4 regions of the Alteromonas sp. H02 genome follow, and region 3 is predicted to be linked to each of the others. Evidence: predicted binding sites of a transcription regulator. Region 3 holds the regulator's gene; each other region holds the start of a gene.

Region 1 (3,738 bases), 2.2 Mb from region 3:
TGGTTACTTCAGCAAGCGGGTTAACGACTGGCGAATCAACAAGGGCCGTCAACTGGCCGGCGAGCACAAAGCGCTGCTACAGGAATTGGTAAAGCAATACGGTATTCCCGCTCAGTACTTACTGGCGTTTTGGGGACTGGAAACAAATTTTGGCGGCTACAAAGGCAAAATGCCGGTACTCGATTCTCTGGCAACCCTGGCCTGTGATCCGCGACGCAGCGCCTTTTTCACCCGCGAATTGCTCACTGCCGTAAAACTGCTGGAAGAGCAGTCTTTAGAGCAGGAAAAAATGGTAGGGTCATGGGCCGGTGCCATGGGTCATACCCAGTTTATGCCGTCAGCCTATGCTAACTACGCCGTTGATGGTGATGGTGACGGGCAAATTAATTTATGGGAGAGCGAAGCCGACGCCTTAACATCAGCCGCCAACTTTTTGTCTCAGCTAGGCTGGCAGCCCGGTTTCCGCTGGGGTCGGGAAGTTACTCTGCCAGACGGATTTGATTACTCGCTGTTAGGTTACTCCAAGCGCCGAACCGTTTCCGAATGGAATAAACTCGGAATAACCCGGGCCAACGGTGATGCCCTGGGTAGCAGCGATATGAACGCTTATTTAGTTATGCCCGCCGGTCATGAGGGGCCAACCTTTCTCGCCTACCCTAATTTCAGAGTGATCATGCGCTGGAACAATTCAGAGTTTTATGCCATTGCAGTAGGTCGACTGGCAGACAGAATTGCCGGCGACGGTGAACTGGTTGCATCCCTGCCGCCTTTACCGAATTATCGTCGCGACGATATCAAAGCTATGCAGGAACAGCTCAATCAGAAAGGTATTGATGTGGGTGGTGCAGACGGTATTTTAGGCCCGGCGACCCGCGAGGGGATCCGCGAATTTCAACGCCGTAGTGACATGATTGCCGATGGTTTTCCTTCGCTGGCCGTCATGCAGGCACTGGGAATAGAAGTTACTCCCACCTCTTAATTGTATTGAATGAAAAGAGCCGGACAGCGCTTTCTAATCAAAGCATGTCCGGCTTTTTCGGTTTAGTACATGTGCTGACCGCCGTTAATAGACAGCGTTGAGCCTGTGATAAAGCTCGACTCATCTTTAATCAGGAACAACACACCATCAGCGATGTCTTCTGGCTTACCTAAACGGCCAACCGGGATTTTCGCAACAATTTTCTTCAGTACGTCTTCTGGTACTGCTCGTACCATATCAGTATCAATGTAGCCTGGAGCAATAGCATTTACGGTGATACCTTTAGCAGCACCTTCCTGAGCCAGCGCTTTAGTGAAACCGTGGATCCCGGATTTTGCCGCCGCGTAGTTCACCTGACCATACTGACCCGCCTGGCCATTGATTGAACCAATGTTTACGATACGGCCAAATGAACGCTCGCGCATCCCCTCGATAACCGCCCGGCATGTGTTAAAACACGAAGCCAGGTTAGTTTGGATAACCGCGTTCCACTGTTCAAACGTCATACGGTGCATGGTACCGTCGCGCGTGATACCGGCGTTATTGATCAGCACATCTACGGGGCCAAAATCCGACTCGATTTGTTCTATGGCAGCTTTGGTTTTTTCGAAATCTGACACGTCAAATTTCATCGCCGCGATACCTGTTCGCTCGGTAAATTCCTGTGCCGCCTGGTCGTTTCCGCCATAGTTAGCCACTACGGTATAACCCGCACTTTTCAGTGTCGTACAGATTGCTTCACCAATACCGCGTGTTCCACCTGTAACGAGTGCTACTCTGCTCATGCTATTTCCTTCTTGTTTGATATTGCTCAACGTACAACTGATTACTATATAATCATCTATAGCTTGAATATTCCACCGTGAAAATCAGACGTTGGTCTATAAACTATGCTCCAAGTCAATAGCCTATTCGATCTATATGACATTTTAATAATAGTATTCAGTTACTTATTCTTCGTTGTTTTAACAGAAGGAATTGCAGTGGTCGGATCTTCAGGCCAGTAATGTTTGGGATAACGGCCTTTCATCTCTTTTCTCACTTCAGCATAACTACCCTGCCAGAAGCGCGGTAAATCATTGGTAGTCTGAATCGGTCGGCCAGCCGGTGATAACAACTCTACCGTAACCATCTGGCGACCCTGAGCAACGGTCACTGGTGCAGCACTGCCATAAATTTCCTGCATTTTGACTGACAACACTACCCGCGATTCGCTTTCATAACGCAAGCGTCGTGTTGTGCCGCTGGGCACTTTAAGGCTCGCGGGCAATTGTTGCTCAACGACCTGACGCTGAGGCCAGCTCAATGTTTGCAGTAGTACCTCCGCCCAGTGCGCTTTTTTAAGCTGGCTAAGTGACGCGCATCGCCCTAATACGGCATGCACCACCTCCTGCCCGAGTAACCAGCTTGTCGACACCTCCGGCCAGGGCGAATCGCCATCAAAACCGCTGGCCACAAGATTATGTGTTCGCGCCATATTAAGCCGGTTTAAAGTCTCTTCAAGCTCATTAAAGAATGGCCAGTCTTTAATGTCTTTTTCGCCTAACCAGTCTTGCCAGCATTGAATTCGCTGAGCTTCGCCCAGCTTAGCCAGCGGTTGGCGAGACAGCAGAATTTGCTTAAAGTAACGCCGCTCTTCGGCCTTCATTGTGTCGCTTTGAGCGTCGTAAAAGGCAACCTGCTGTAACGAGACAGAATCCGCAAAGCGCTCATGAATAAGCGGCTCTTCGATTGGCTGAGCTAAGCGGATCAGTAAATTAGCGCCTTTGCGTTGGCCTGCTAATACCGCCAGCCAGGGATATTCTGTTGCCGCCGGCTGAACCAGTTCTGCACCGGTCCCCATGGCCAGCTTAAATTCCTGTAAGTTGCGCGCCCGGGCAATCCAGCTAGGCCTCGCCAGACTTATTGCCAGGCCAAGGTATTGTTCCGGCACATTCAGCCTGGAGTCTATTTTGGCGTCGCTGCCTAGCAAACGAGCATACCTCGACGCCTGACGGCTTACCGATTGTCTGACCGGAGAAGGTATGGAGCGAAGAACATCACTCACCAGCCAGTATTCCGTTCGGGGAGCTTCTTCGGCCAGAGCAGTTACCACGCAACCGGCTGTCAGCAGTGTTTGCTCATCCGTTAATTCAGCTTCCTCTTTGAGCTGTAACAGCATACTGGCGAATTTCGCATCGACCGGTAGTTTAAGACTGTCCTTACCAAGTGGCGTAATCCGCCCGTTAGTATCCAGTAATCGGAGTTCCTGCAGCGTCTGCGTTGCGGCATTTAATTGCGCTTCACTCGGCTTGTCCAACAGCGGCAGGGCATCAAGAGAAGTGCCCCAATCGGCACTGTGTAGCACCAGAGACGTTATGTCTTCAGTGCGTATGGCGGGTAGAGCGAACTCTGCCAGTCGGCTATGAGCTTCTTTACTCCAAAGCCGGTAGCATGTGCCCTCCTGTACCCGGCCCGCACGACCTTTACGTTGCTCAGCTGATGCCTGTGAAATCATTTTTAATGACAGCTCGGTCATGCCGGTTGTCGGATGAAACTGAGCGACCTGCTCCCGGCCGCTATCAATAACCAGTCGAATACCTTCAATAGTTAAGCTGGTTTCTGCAATATTAGTAGCCAGTATGACTTTTCTTAAACCCTCTACATGAGGCCTAAGAGCTAATTGCTGTTGCTGAAGTGGCAAAGCACCATGAAGAGGTAGGACTGCCACTTCTTTGCTCTCTATACCAGACAAAGAACCCAGCACCTGATTAATGTGT
Region 2 (3,738 bases), 690 kb from region 3:
TTGCGGGAAGCGATGTATTCGCCATCAAAGAATTACGCAGGTTTTGCCGCCGGCGAGGGCGGTGATTATCAACAGCTCAGTAAAAATGTACTGCAAATTGAAAACGAGTTTTACTCGCCAATCCGGCCCAAACAGCCCACCGCATCCGGTGAAAAGCCCACTGACGCGCTGGCACTGCGAGGCGTAAGTTACATTGAGATCCGGGCGCTGGATGTGAATCCGTTTAGTCCGGTTGGCATCGATAAAGAGCAAATGCATTTCCTGGATGTATTCCTGATGGCATGCCTGCTCACCGAGAGCCCTAAGTTTGATGCTGAACGCTACAAAGAAACCGAGGTTAATCTTAACCGGGTAGTGCTTGAAGGGCGCAAGCCAGGCTTAACCTTGCTGCAAAATGAGCAGGAAGTTGCCATGCGTGACTGGGCTGAAGCCTTATTTGCCCGGTATGCCGAAGTAGCAGCCATCATGGACGAAAACTATGATGACAATCGTTACAGCGAAGCGGTTAAACGTGAATGGTTAAAAGTGCAAGATCCAGACTTAACCTTCTCAGGGCGCTGGCTGAATAAATTACTGGCAGAGGGTGACAACGCGGTAGTGGGTCGTGAATTGGCCGAAACCTATCGTCGGCAAATTGGTGATTTTAACTACCACTTTAAATCGGCAGAAGATTTTGTTGCTGAAGCCGAGCGCTCTTTTGCCGCTCAGCGTGAGATTGAAGCCAGTGATAATCTGTCTTTCAGCGAGTTTATCACCGATTACTTTGCCCGGGAGCCAGCCAAAAAAAATGCCTGACACGGGTCAGGCATAAGAATTTGTTCCAGGGAAACACACTTTCGGAACATTAATTTGGACAGCATATGTACAAAAAGTTCAAACAAATTTGTATCTTTTTTTCCGGCTGGGTGATTTTCTTACCAATGGTGATCACAGGTTGTGCCACCACGCCACCAAAAGATACCAGCAATCTTTGTGAGATCTTTTACGAAAAGGAAGACTGGTACGACGCGGCGGCCGACATGCGTGATAAATGGGGCGTACCCATCCACGTACCCATGGCCATGATGTACCAGGAAAGTTCTTTTCGTCACGATGCGCTGCCGCCCCGCGATTACATTCTCTTCGGACTCATTCCCTGGGGCAGGGTGAGTTCGGCTTACGGCTATTCTCAGGCCAAAACGCCCACCTGGAGCGACTACATTCGCGAAACCGGGAATTCTGGCGCTGACCGCGATGATTTTGAAGATGCGATAGATTTCATGGGCTGGTTTATCAGTAAAACCCATAAAGTGAATGGTGTCTCAAAATGGGATGCCTACGCGCAATACCTTAATTATCATGAAGGGTGGGGAGGCTACCGGCGCAAGACCTATCTCAGGAAGGGGTGGTTGGTACAAGTCTCGCAGCGCGTTAAAGGCCGTTCACTGCGCTATGCTACGCAATTAAAAACCTGCGAAGAAGATCTCCAGAAAAGCTGGTTTTTCAAGTTATTTGATTAACGTCTTAATGGCGGCACGAAGCCCCCGGCTGGAAAAAAAGCAGGCGGGCAAAGTGCCCGCCTGCCAGAAGTGGGATTCCGTCCAAGACCGTAAAATTTCCGGAAACCCAACAGGCATATTTACTTTAATCTAAATGATAACTATTATCAATAAAAGTTTTGAAAACCCTGTATATTAGGTTAGCCGCATTCTTTTGATCCAGGTCATGCTTTGCGCCAGATGGCTATTTTGATATTGATTTGGATCAGCGTTTTTTCTGCCTCTCAGGCGCACACTATCACCATAGAAACAGCAAATAAAAAGGTGATTGTTATGTGGTCAATGTTATTAAAAGATCCGGTTGTATGGGGCTCATTACTTGGCATTTTTATCGTATGCGCAATGATGGTGTATTACACTTACTTGTTTATCCACAACAGCGGTGATGACCATAAGTAAACCGCAAATGGCTGAAGCCTGAATGTGATTAGCGTTTTTTGTTAAACGGTGACTCGACTTCCAGCAGTACCAGCAAGGCACCCTGCCCACCGTATTCCAGTGGTGCCTGATGGAAGGCCATCACTCTGGGATGTTGAATAAGGTAATGGGGCAACGCCTGTTTGAGAACGCCTGAACCTACGCCGTGAACGATACACACACAGTCAACATGCTCCTGCCAGGCTGTGTGCAGTAAAGCGGCTAATTCATGTTTAGCTTGTGCTTTGGTCAGGCCGTGTAAATCAAGAATGTAATCCGGGCTGTAATCGCCCCGGCGCAACTGTTTAAGCTCATAGCCCGGCACATCCTGTCGGCAGTAGCGGAGTGCGCCTTCTGGCGGAATAAAGCCTTCAAAGGCGTCAGAAAACTCAAAGCTGGCTCTGGCCTGCCGGTGAATTTTTTGCCGGCGACGAATTTTCACTTCCGGACGGGTCGTCTCCGGCACATAAGTATCCTGCTTTAGAGGCGCTACGCCTTTAATTTCTTGTCGAAATAACGCCATATCATCACTGTCTTCGGTGTCCTGTTGAGCTGGGACAGGGGGAAATTGCGACTTAAATTTCACAGGCCAGGTTTCCTAATCTTCATTACGGATGATTTTGCATTAAATTAAGCATGTCCGAAGCGGACAACATTATGTATCATACCAGCTTTATAAATTCAGGACATTGTAGCCCGTATGACCGACAAGTTTTACCTCGACGAAGCCATTGCTGATCTGCACTCCATTTTAGACATGGTGCGCTGGGCGGTCAGTCGGTTTAATGATGCAGAACTGTTTTACGGTCATGGTACCGACAATGCCTGGGATGAGGCGGTGAGCCTGGTGTTTTATGCACTGCATTTACCTCACACATTAACCTCTCAAACCGGTGACGGAGTGTTTGCAGCGAGGCTGACCAAAAGTGAGCGCAGTAAGGTCGCCGAGTTGGTACTGCAACGAGTGCAAACCCGTTTACCTCTGCCTTACATCACGCATGAAGCCTGGTTCTGCGAACTGCCGTTTTATGTGGATGAGCGGGTACTGATCCCACGCTCGCCGTTTGCCGAACTGATCCAGGGCAAATTTGTGCCATATCTTAGCAACACTCCAACCCGAATTCTGGATATGTGTACCGGCGGCGGTTGTATAGCCATTGCATTGGCTTACGCGTTCGATGAGGCCCAGGTTGATGCGGTGGACATCAGTGCCGATGCTCTGGCCGTGGCAGAACTGAATATAGGAGAACACGGACTGAGTGAACGGGTTTTCCCTTTGTACTCTGATTTGTTCAGTCAGCTCGAAGGACAAAAATACGACTTAATCGTATCGAATCCCCCTTATGTGGATGCTGAGGATATGGCCGACTTGCCGGTGGAATTTCAGCACGAACCCGAACTGGCGCTGGCTGCTGGCGAGGATGGCCTCGATTTAGTGGAGACCATGATTGCCCGGGCCGCGGATTATCTTACCGAGCAGGGCGTCATGTTTGTTGAAGTCGGCAACAGCCTGGTGCATATGGCAGCAAGGTTCCCGGGACTGGATATTGAGTGGGTCGAACTGGCACAGGGTGGCCATGGTATATTCGCTGTAACCAAAGCAGCATTAGACAGTTACAACCAACAGGATAAATAAAAGAGATGGCGGGTAATACTTTCGGTAAAATATTTACGGTATCCACCTTTGGTGAGAGTCACGGCATTGCTCTGGGCGGTGTGGTAGATGGTTGTCCTCCGGGACTGGAACTGACCGAAGAAGATTTACAGGTAGATTTAGACCGTC
Region 3 (3,738 bases):
ATCTTCAATCATGCCAAAATCGTCAATGGCTTTGCCGACATTACGGCGAATGCGTTTTTGTAACTTATTGAAGCTGTATTTTTGCTTGGTTTGCGTTGCCGGCGCGGCGGCGTTGATGTGTAAACTCATGATAAAGAAAGGCCCATATTGCAATGGGCGTCATTATACGTGAAGCCAGAGTAGCCTGCATCCCTGATTAATGGCCAGGTAGTCGTGGCAGTAATTAAATCCTCCCACAGCTACCTGTATTAGCTTACCGGGCTTTCAAAGCCTTCGGGTTTAATTGCCAGTACATCACAGTTGAGTTCATCGATAACGTGTTCGGCGGTATTGCCAATGAGTGCTGCTGAAATGCCTACACGACCTACGGTACCAATAATCACCAGCTCGGCATCCAGCTCTTTGGCGACCTGCGGGATAACTTTTTCCGGTAATCCTTCTTTTACATGGCAATTATCCAGCGGAATGCTGTACTGATTACTGTGTTTTTCCATTTCCTCAAGGTGATGGTTTTTCACCGACGCATTGTAAGATTCGGGATCAAACTCAGGCACCTCAATGGCAATGTTTAGCGGCGTGCCCGGATAGCAGTTGGCCAGATGAACATGACCGCTCAGCAACCTGGCATAATCCAATGCAATATTAGTGAGGCGATCATTCAGCTGGGCATGTTCGCGGTCTTCCGTTCCTACGTTAACTGCCGCTACAATTTTGCCATCCCGGGGCCAGTCGTGCTCTTTAACCAGCAGTACCGGAGCAGGGCACTTGCGAACTAAATGCCAGTCGGTGGGGGTAAAGATTACTGAACGTAAATCATCGTGAGAGCGGGTTGCTTTCACCACAATGTCGGCCTTGCTGGCAAGGGCGTATTTAATAATGGCTTCATAAGGGCGGTTATTCCATTCCACGGCAGCCTCTATAGGCTGGCCGTACTCTGCCAGTTGTCCCTTAAGCCAGGCTGTTCTCTCGTTCACCACCGCCTGACGCATGGCCTCACGCTCTTCACCGGAAAGCATGGTGGTCATTTCGTAAGAGAAATCATAGATGGTCATTAAGGCGGTAATGGATGCGCCGGTTTTTTCGGCCAGTTCAATGGCTCTGGAGATAGCAGGCTGGTTGTCCGTTTCGGGTTCTACTACGGCCAGGATGTTGCTGTACTCAATCATAACGACTCTCCATGGGAAGTATTCATTATGAGTGTACGACGTGAACAGCTGTTTCTCCAGTTTCAGACTTGTCTGGGATCAAGTAATGCTACAAAACCAGAGAAAAACAGCTTTTTAACGGACTAACTAATAGTGGTGGAAGGAATATCCATGCTATGCAGTTTATTATCCATCGCTTCAAAATCGAGGATAGTGATAAGTTTGCCATCAACCTTGATAATGCCTTCCTTCTGGAAGCGAGTTAACAGACGCGAGATGGTTTCTACGGTCAGGCCCAAGTAATTACCAATCTCATTACGGGTCATACTCAGGTTATACTGACGCGGCGAAAAGCCACGGTCTTCAAAGCGTTTGGACAGATGCGCAAGAAAATATATCAGGCGTTCTTCGGCAGTACGCTTGTTAAGCAACATCATCAGATCGTGATCCTGCTTAATTTCGGCACTCATAAAGCTCATGATCTGGTGACGCAATTTAGGGAACTGAACCGCCATTTTATCCAGCGTTTCATAAGGTAACTCACAAACCATAGCGGTTTCGAGCGCCTGGGTGTAGCTCTGGTGAGCATTTTCGCGCAGCGCATCAAAGCCGATAATATCACCGGGAAAATGAAAGCCAATGATTTGCTCTTCGCCGTCTTTACTACTTACAAAAGATTTAAATGAACCAGCACGCACTGCGTAAAGCGAGTTAAATTTATCACCGGCTTTAACCAGTTTATCGTGCTTGTGAAGCGGCTTTTTACGCTCGATGATATCATCCAGCGAATCGAGTTCGGTTTTATTTAACGAAACCGGCAGGCACAAATGGCTGAAACTACAGCTTTGACAATGAATCGAAAATTCTGAGCCTTTTGACATAGATTACGTCTCCGTGTGGGAGTCGTTTAATTATTACCGGTTAGGGTGCGGTAAATCAAGAAAATCGCATATATTATCAGGCAACATGCGACTAATGACTTAGACTTTGGGTGTTGCAGGAGCGTTAACAACCAGCCAGCCCCCAGGCTCACGGCAATCAACGCGGGTAAAGTACCCAGTCCAAAGGCAGCCATTGTTGCAGCGCCATACAAGCCATCACCACTGACTAGTGCCCAGGTAAGGGTTGAATAAACCAGTCCACAGGGTAACCAGCCCCAGATAAAACCATAAGGAAACGCCGATAAAGGTGACCTGAACGGTATAAAACGTTTCGACCACGGACGAATGCGTTGCCAAAGCCCGTTCCCCAGTTTTTCCAGGTGAGCAAGACCACGCCACCACTGAGCCAGATATAACCCCATGGCAATCAGCATCACGGCGCTGAGTAACTGAAAAATCATCAGGCCATGGCTTACTGAGGCGCGGGCCACCTGACCAAGTACACCGGTCACGGCGCCGGCAATGGCATAACTGGTTATGCGCCCAAGGTTATAACTGACAATATAGGGCAGGGGGGGCTGACCGCCGGGTACTGCTGCTCGCAAGGCTCCGGCTATCCCTCCGCACATGCCTACGCAATGTAACGAGCCGGCAAGGCCTACGACAAAGGCCGAAATAAAGCTGTAATCACTCATTATCGTTGTTAGCTTTATCCTGGGTTTTGGCTTGTTGGTGACGTTCTTCTTCGGGTAAGTCGTCGTCGAACAGGATGCTGTAGCCCTGGCGCTCAAGATCCTGAAACTGATCGGATTTTACCGCCCAGAAGAAAATCCCCAGCGCCACCGCGACCAGAATAATAGCCAACGGGATCAGCACATAAATTATACTCACAATACCGCCTTACTTTAATAATCGGGTCGAGTTTGAGACCACTATGATACTACTTAATGACATACCGATCACGGCCATCCACGGCAACAGCAGGCCGGAAACTGCAAAAGGTAAAATAAGCAGGTTGTAGCCCAGCGCCCAGAAAATATTCTGGCGGATTTTGCGGCGGGTTTTTGCGGCAATATCCACCAGTGCTGGTACGGTGCTGAGTGACTCGCTCAACAACACAACGTCCGCCGCATTGCGGGCAATATCAGTGGCATTACCCACCGCAACCGAAACATCCGCACTGGCCAGTACCGGCGCATCGTTAATACCATCACCCAGCATCATGACTTTATGTCCCTGAGCCTGCAGTTTTTGCACCGCCTGATATTTTTGTTGTGGAGTTAATTCACCGGTGGCCACTGCCAGGGGCAGCTTAGCGGCCAGCTTATCAACATTCTGCTGGGTATCTCCACTTAATAGCACCAACTGAAAGCTGTCTAACCCAGCGAGGGTTTCAGCCGTATCGCTCTTAAGACTGTCGGTAACTTCATAGGCCGCCAGGCACTCGCCATTGCAAACCAGGTACACATTGGCGCTTACCGGTACAGCAGACGGGTCTGCCTGGGTAAACGTGGCTGAGCCGAGCAGGTATTGTTTACCCTCTACCGAGCCACGAATACCGCCGCCGGCAGTGACTTCAAATTCACTCACCGCAAATGACTCGCTGGCAGAAAATGCCTTACTGATAGGGTGTTCAGAACGAGCCTCAAGGCTTGCCGTTACATTAAAGTGATACTCCGCCTGCGTTGGATCCGCAAACCAGCGATCGGCAA
Region 4 (3,738 bases), 600 kb from region 3:
CGGTAACCCGGCACTTCATCTTCATCTTCCAGCCACTCTGTAAGCGTCATCAGTTCGGCGGTAATCGCCAGCTTCACTTCCGGTGATGTCGCATCATTTTGCAATGAGCCCATCACACTCTGAAGTGCCACCATTTGCAGGCGGGCCACCAGATTATCACTGGGCTCAGGCTGACGATAAAAATGCACTGAGAAAATCTTGCGGATCAAATCATCAACACCGGGAATGCTGGTCTGACGGCTGTGCTGATAAGCCAGGCGATTTAATCGCTCAGGATGTAACAGCAGTTCCAGGCTGAATGCCGCGGCACTCTCGGCAGCAGAAATCGGATCGAACACCCGACCTAACCGGCCATTAAACTGCTCACGGGTTTCTGCTTCAGCAAAGGTTGGCGGCGTAATCAGAGATAACAGACGCTCAGGCATCTTAAGCACCTCTACACTCGATGCATCAATTAAACGCATCATCGCCTCGACCTGAGTTTCTGAAGGTACCAGCTTAACCCCCATGGGTTTATCCAGATCGCCTTTATTCTCATAGAAATAGTGCACACCTCCCACCTGCTTGGCCACGGCTTCAAGCTGATAACGATGCAACAGATAAACTGGCACCAGCGCATTTTCCAGTGACGACAGGCTATTGCCCGAAGGAATAGTGTTCAGCCCCATATTAGCCAGGGCAATATCACGCACTTTTAGCAAGTGATCATATTCCGCCAACGGGTTAGCCCCGTTATCCCACATATGGCCATCGGATGAGCCGTGACGGGACGCTCTGGCATCGGCGTCAGACTTGTATTTCAGTCCGGCCTCGCGAGCTTCAACCACCATAGTCTGCAGCGCTTCAGCACTATCGGAAGTCTCGCCAAAGTCCTGGTAACCGTAGGCAATAACATAGTTATCCCACTCTCCCATGCCGCTATCATAGGCATTAGCTAACGACAGCTGATTGCCTTTAATTTCGATTTTCGGATGCGGGTAATCCATCACCGATTCGCGGCCATTTTCGCTGGCAGCAAAGTTATGTGCAATGCCCAGCGTATGGCCTACCTCATGCGCAGACAACTGACGAATACGTGCCAGCGCCATTTCTTTTTGCTCTTCGGTTGCCTCACTATCACCGGTAAACGGACTGGTTAATCCCAGCGCTATCAGGTAATCCTGACGGACCCGCAATGAACCAAGGGTAACGTGGCCTTTAATAATTTCACCGGTGCGCGGATCCACTACAGACGAACCATAAGACCAGCCCCGGGTGGCTCTGTGTACCCAGTTGATCACGTTGTAACGCACGTCCATTGGGTCGGCACCTTCGGGCAATACTTTTACCTGAAACGCATTTTTATAGCCTGCTGCGGCAAACGCCTGATCCCACCAGCTTGCGCCATCCCGTAAGGCGCTCATTACCGGCTTCGGAATGCCCGGGTCGAGGTAATAAATAATCGGCTCAACAGCTTCACTCACCGGAGCTGAAGGGTCTTTTTTGGCCAGCCGGTGACGGCGAATATAAGCCTGCTCCAAGGGCTCGGTAATCGGCGCAGAATAATCCTGCCAGCTGTGTTTCCAGTAACCAGAAAACGGATGGAATTCACGCGGCTCATAGCCATCATCGGGTAAGGCAATAAATGAATGGTGCATGTGTACACTGACACTGTCGGCATCCGGTGTAACCTGACGTAAATACGCGCCTGTGCCCTTGCCACCAAAGGTAACCAGTGCTTCCAGTTCGGTATTTAACGGAAACGCTTTGGTACGCGGCAGGTATACGCCGCTACGCTGCGGATCAGCCTTAAAACTGCCTTGCTGACGGCCTTTCAAACGTTCGGCGACGCCGTGAATATCGCTCAACAACTGACTGGTATAGTCGATTAACACACTGTCATCATCACTGGCCTCAATGGTGAAGCCGGCAATAACAGAATCGGCAAACGCCTCATCAATACTGGCCCGTTCAGCCGGGTTATCGGCACTTGCCCGGTACTCGGTGTTGAGTTGCTTAAGCAGCAGCTTATTGCCGTAGCGCTCAAACTGCACCAAACGCGTGGCGCCCAATTGGCCGCGATCCAGGCCAATATCATTGGAGCCTACACCATGGGGCAGACTGGACTGGAATAACAACGGCTCATCCAGCGCTTCAATTTGCAGATAAACCTTATCGTCTTCACTACTGTAATATACGGGAATAAACCCCGTTTGCTTTTGCATATCTTTGGTAAAGGATGCGATGGTCTCCGCCCATGCAGGCGAAACAGCCATCAGCGCCAGGCTGGCTAGCAGAACATAAACGCGCAACGGGATTCCCTCCGGTTTTTTTTAATTTATTGTTGGCACTCACTTTACGCTACCCAAACCGGGCACATAAATCCAGTCACGACTGACCAAACCGCCATTACCACCGACCAATCGCGCATGACGATTATTGATTTACCGCAAACATTATTTTGCCTTGACGTCAGTTGTGATCTGGCTTGATCTGTATCAAGGAGCATTTTGCCGCCTGTCGTTACTCTGCTCAACGATAAGCTACACTTAGTATTGGTAACCGACACAGAGAATATATGGGTCTTAATTTTCAACAACATGATTTTACCGACGCTCAACGTGTACTGTTCGACCAACGGGTGCAGGCACAACTGTGCGAGGTCAGACATGAGCTCAGCCGCGATTGTTACAACCGCGACGAGGTAAGCCTCGGCGCCGAGTTAGAATTTTATCTGGTCAACCGCCAGTTCAACCCTGCGCCAATTGTTGAAGCGGTATTGGATAAAGCTCGCATTGATGGTCTTCAGGAAGAATTAAATCAATACAATCTGGAATTTAATCTTAAGCCGGTCAATGCCGCCGGTACGCCCTTCTCGCAGCTTCAGCAACAATTAGATAAAGCCAGCCGATCGATTGACCAAACCACCAGCCTGTTCGATGGCCACGCCATGGCAATAGGGATATTACCGACACTGACTGGTAGTCATCTGACCGCCGACTACTTAACCAACCGCCCGCGTTACAAAGCACTCACCCAGGAACTCAGCGAGCAAAGCGGCGGACCATTTGACATCGATATTCATGGTCAGGATGTGGTGCGCACGACCTGTGATGATGTCACGCTGGAAGGCGCTAACACCTCTTTTCAATTGCATCACCGCATCGCAGACAGCCGGTTTACCGACTGTTATAACACCGCGCAGCTTATCTCACCGTTAGTGCTGGCTCTGGCCGGAAACTCGCCGTTTTTTATGGGCAAACGGCTGTGGCAGGAAACGCGTATTGCGTTGTTCAAACAGGCTATCGATTATCGTGACACCAATGCCACCCAGTGGCGTCAGCCAGCCAGGGTGAGTTATGGTCATGGCTGGTTACGCAATGGCATAGCCGATTGCCTGACCGAGAGCGTGGCCCTGTACCCTGCAGTGTTGCCGGTAACCGCAGAGCGATTAAACGGCGCCAGCAAACCTTTCGCCGAACTCAACTTACATCACGGTACGGTATGGAGCTGGAACCGCGCGGTGTTCGAACCGGGTGAAAACGGCCACGTACGCATTGAATACCGCAGTCTGCCAGCCGGCCCCACCAATCAGGATATGCTTGCCAACGCCGCGTTACAGATTGGCCTGGTTGAGGCACTGTCGGATCACATTGAAGAGTATCTACAGCGCCTGCCATTCCGCTATACCGAATACAACTTTTACCGCTGTGCCCAGTCAGGTCTGAACGCTCAAATCCTGTGGCCGCAAAAACACCA

The links. Region 3 encodes FNR, which switches genes on or off when oxygen is low (the NO sensors DNR and NnrR bind a similar motif). Its sites were predicted from a motif close to TTGATCTAGATCAA; they were not measured.
Region 1: the regulator FNR is predicted to act here: its motif matches at 1,781-1,794, upstream of phbB (acetoacetyl-CoA reductase).
Region 2: the regulator FNR is predicted to act here: its motif matches at 1,693-1,706, upstream of AC566Q_RS08610 (DUF3149 domain-containing protein).
Region 4: the regulator FNR is predicted to act here: its motif matches at 2,468-2,481, upstream of AC566Q_RS14665 (glutamate-cysteine ligase family protein).

What each region holds. Positions count from the first base shown of each region.
Region 1 is NZ_CM185021.1:317,025-320,762, reverse strand. It holds gene AC566Q_RS01470 (lytic murein transglycosylase) at 1-979, shown strand, start outside; gene phbB (acetoacetyl-CoA reductase) at 1,042-1,764, opposite strand; gene hrpB (ATP-dependent helicase HrpB) at 1,926-3,738, opposite strand, start outside.
Region 2 is NZ_CM185021.1:1,879,761-1,883,498, forward strand. It holds gene gshA (glutamate--cysteine ligase) at 1-795, shown strand, start outside; gene AC566Q_RS08605 (transglycosylase SLT domain-containing protein) at 861-1,499, shown strand; gene AC566Q_RS08610 (DUF3149 domain-containing protein) at 1,812-1,937, shown strand; gene smrB (endonuclease SmrB) at 1,966-2,541, opposite strand; gene prmB (50S ribosomal protein L3 N(5)-glutamine methyltransferase) at 2,656-3,591, shown strand; gene aroC (chorismate synthase) at 3,597-3,738, shown strand, end outside.
Region 3 is NZ_CM185021.1:2,566,084-2,569,821, forward strand. It holds gene ttcA (tRNA 2-thiocytidine(32) synthetase TtcA) at 1-129, opposite strand, end outside; gene uspE (universal stress protein UspE) at 249-1,166, opposite strand; gene fnr (fumarate/nitrate reduction transcriptional regulator Fnr) at 1,289-2,026, opposite strand; gene AC566Q_RS11930 (sulfite exporter TauE/SafE family protein) at 2,053-2,721, opposite strand; gene ccoS (cbb3-type cytochrome oxidase assembly protein CcoS) at 2,714-2,917, opposite strand; gene AC566Q_RS11940 (heavy metal translocating P-type ATPase) at 2,927-3,738, opposite strand, start outside.
Region 4 is NZ_CM185021.1:3,170,573-3,174,310, forward strand. It holds gene AC566Q_RS14660 (zinc-dependent metalloprotease) at 1-2,255, opposite strand, end outside; gene AC566Q_RS14665 (glutamate-cysteine ligase family protein) at 2,558-3,738, shown strand, end outside.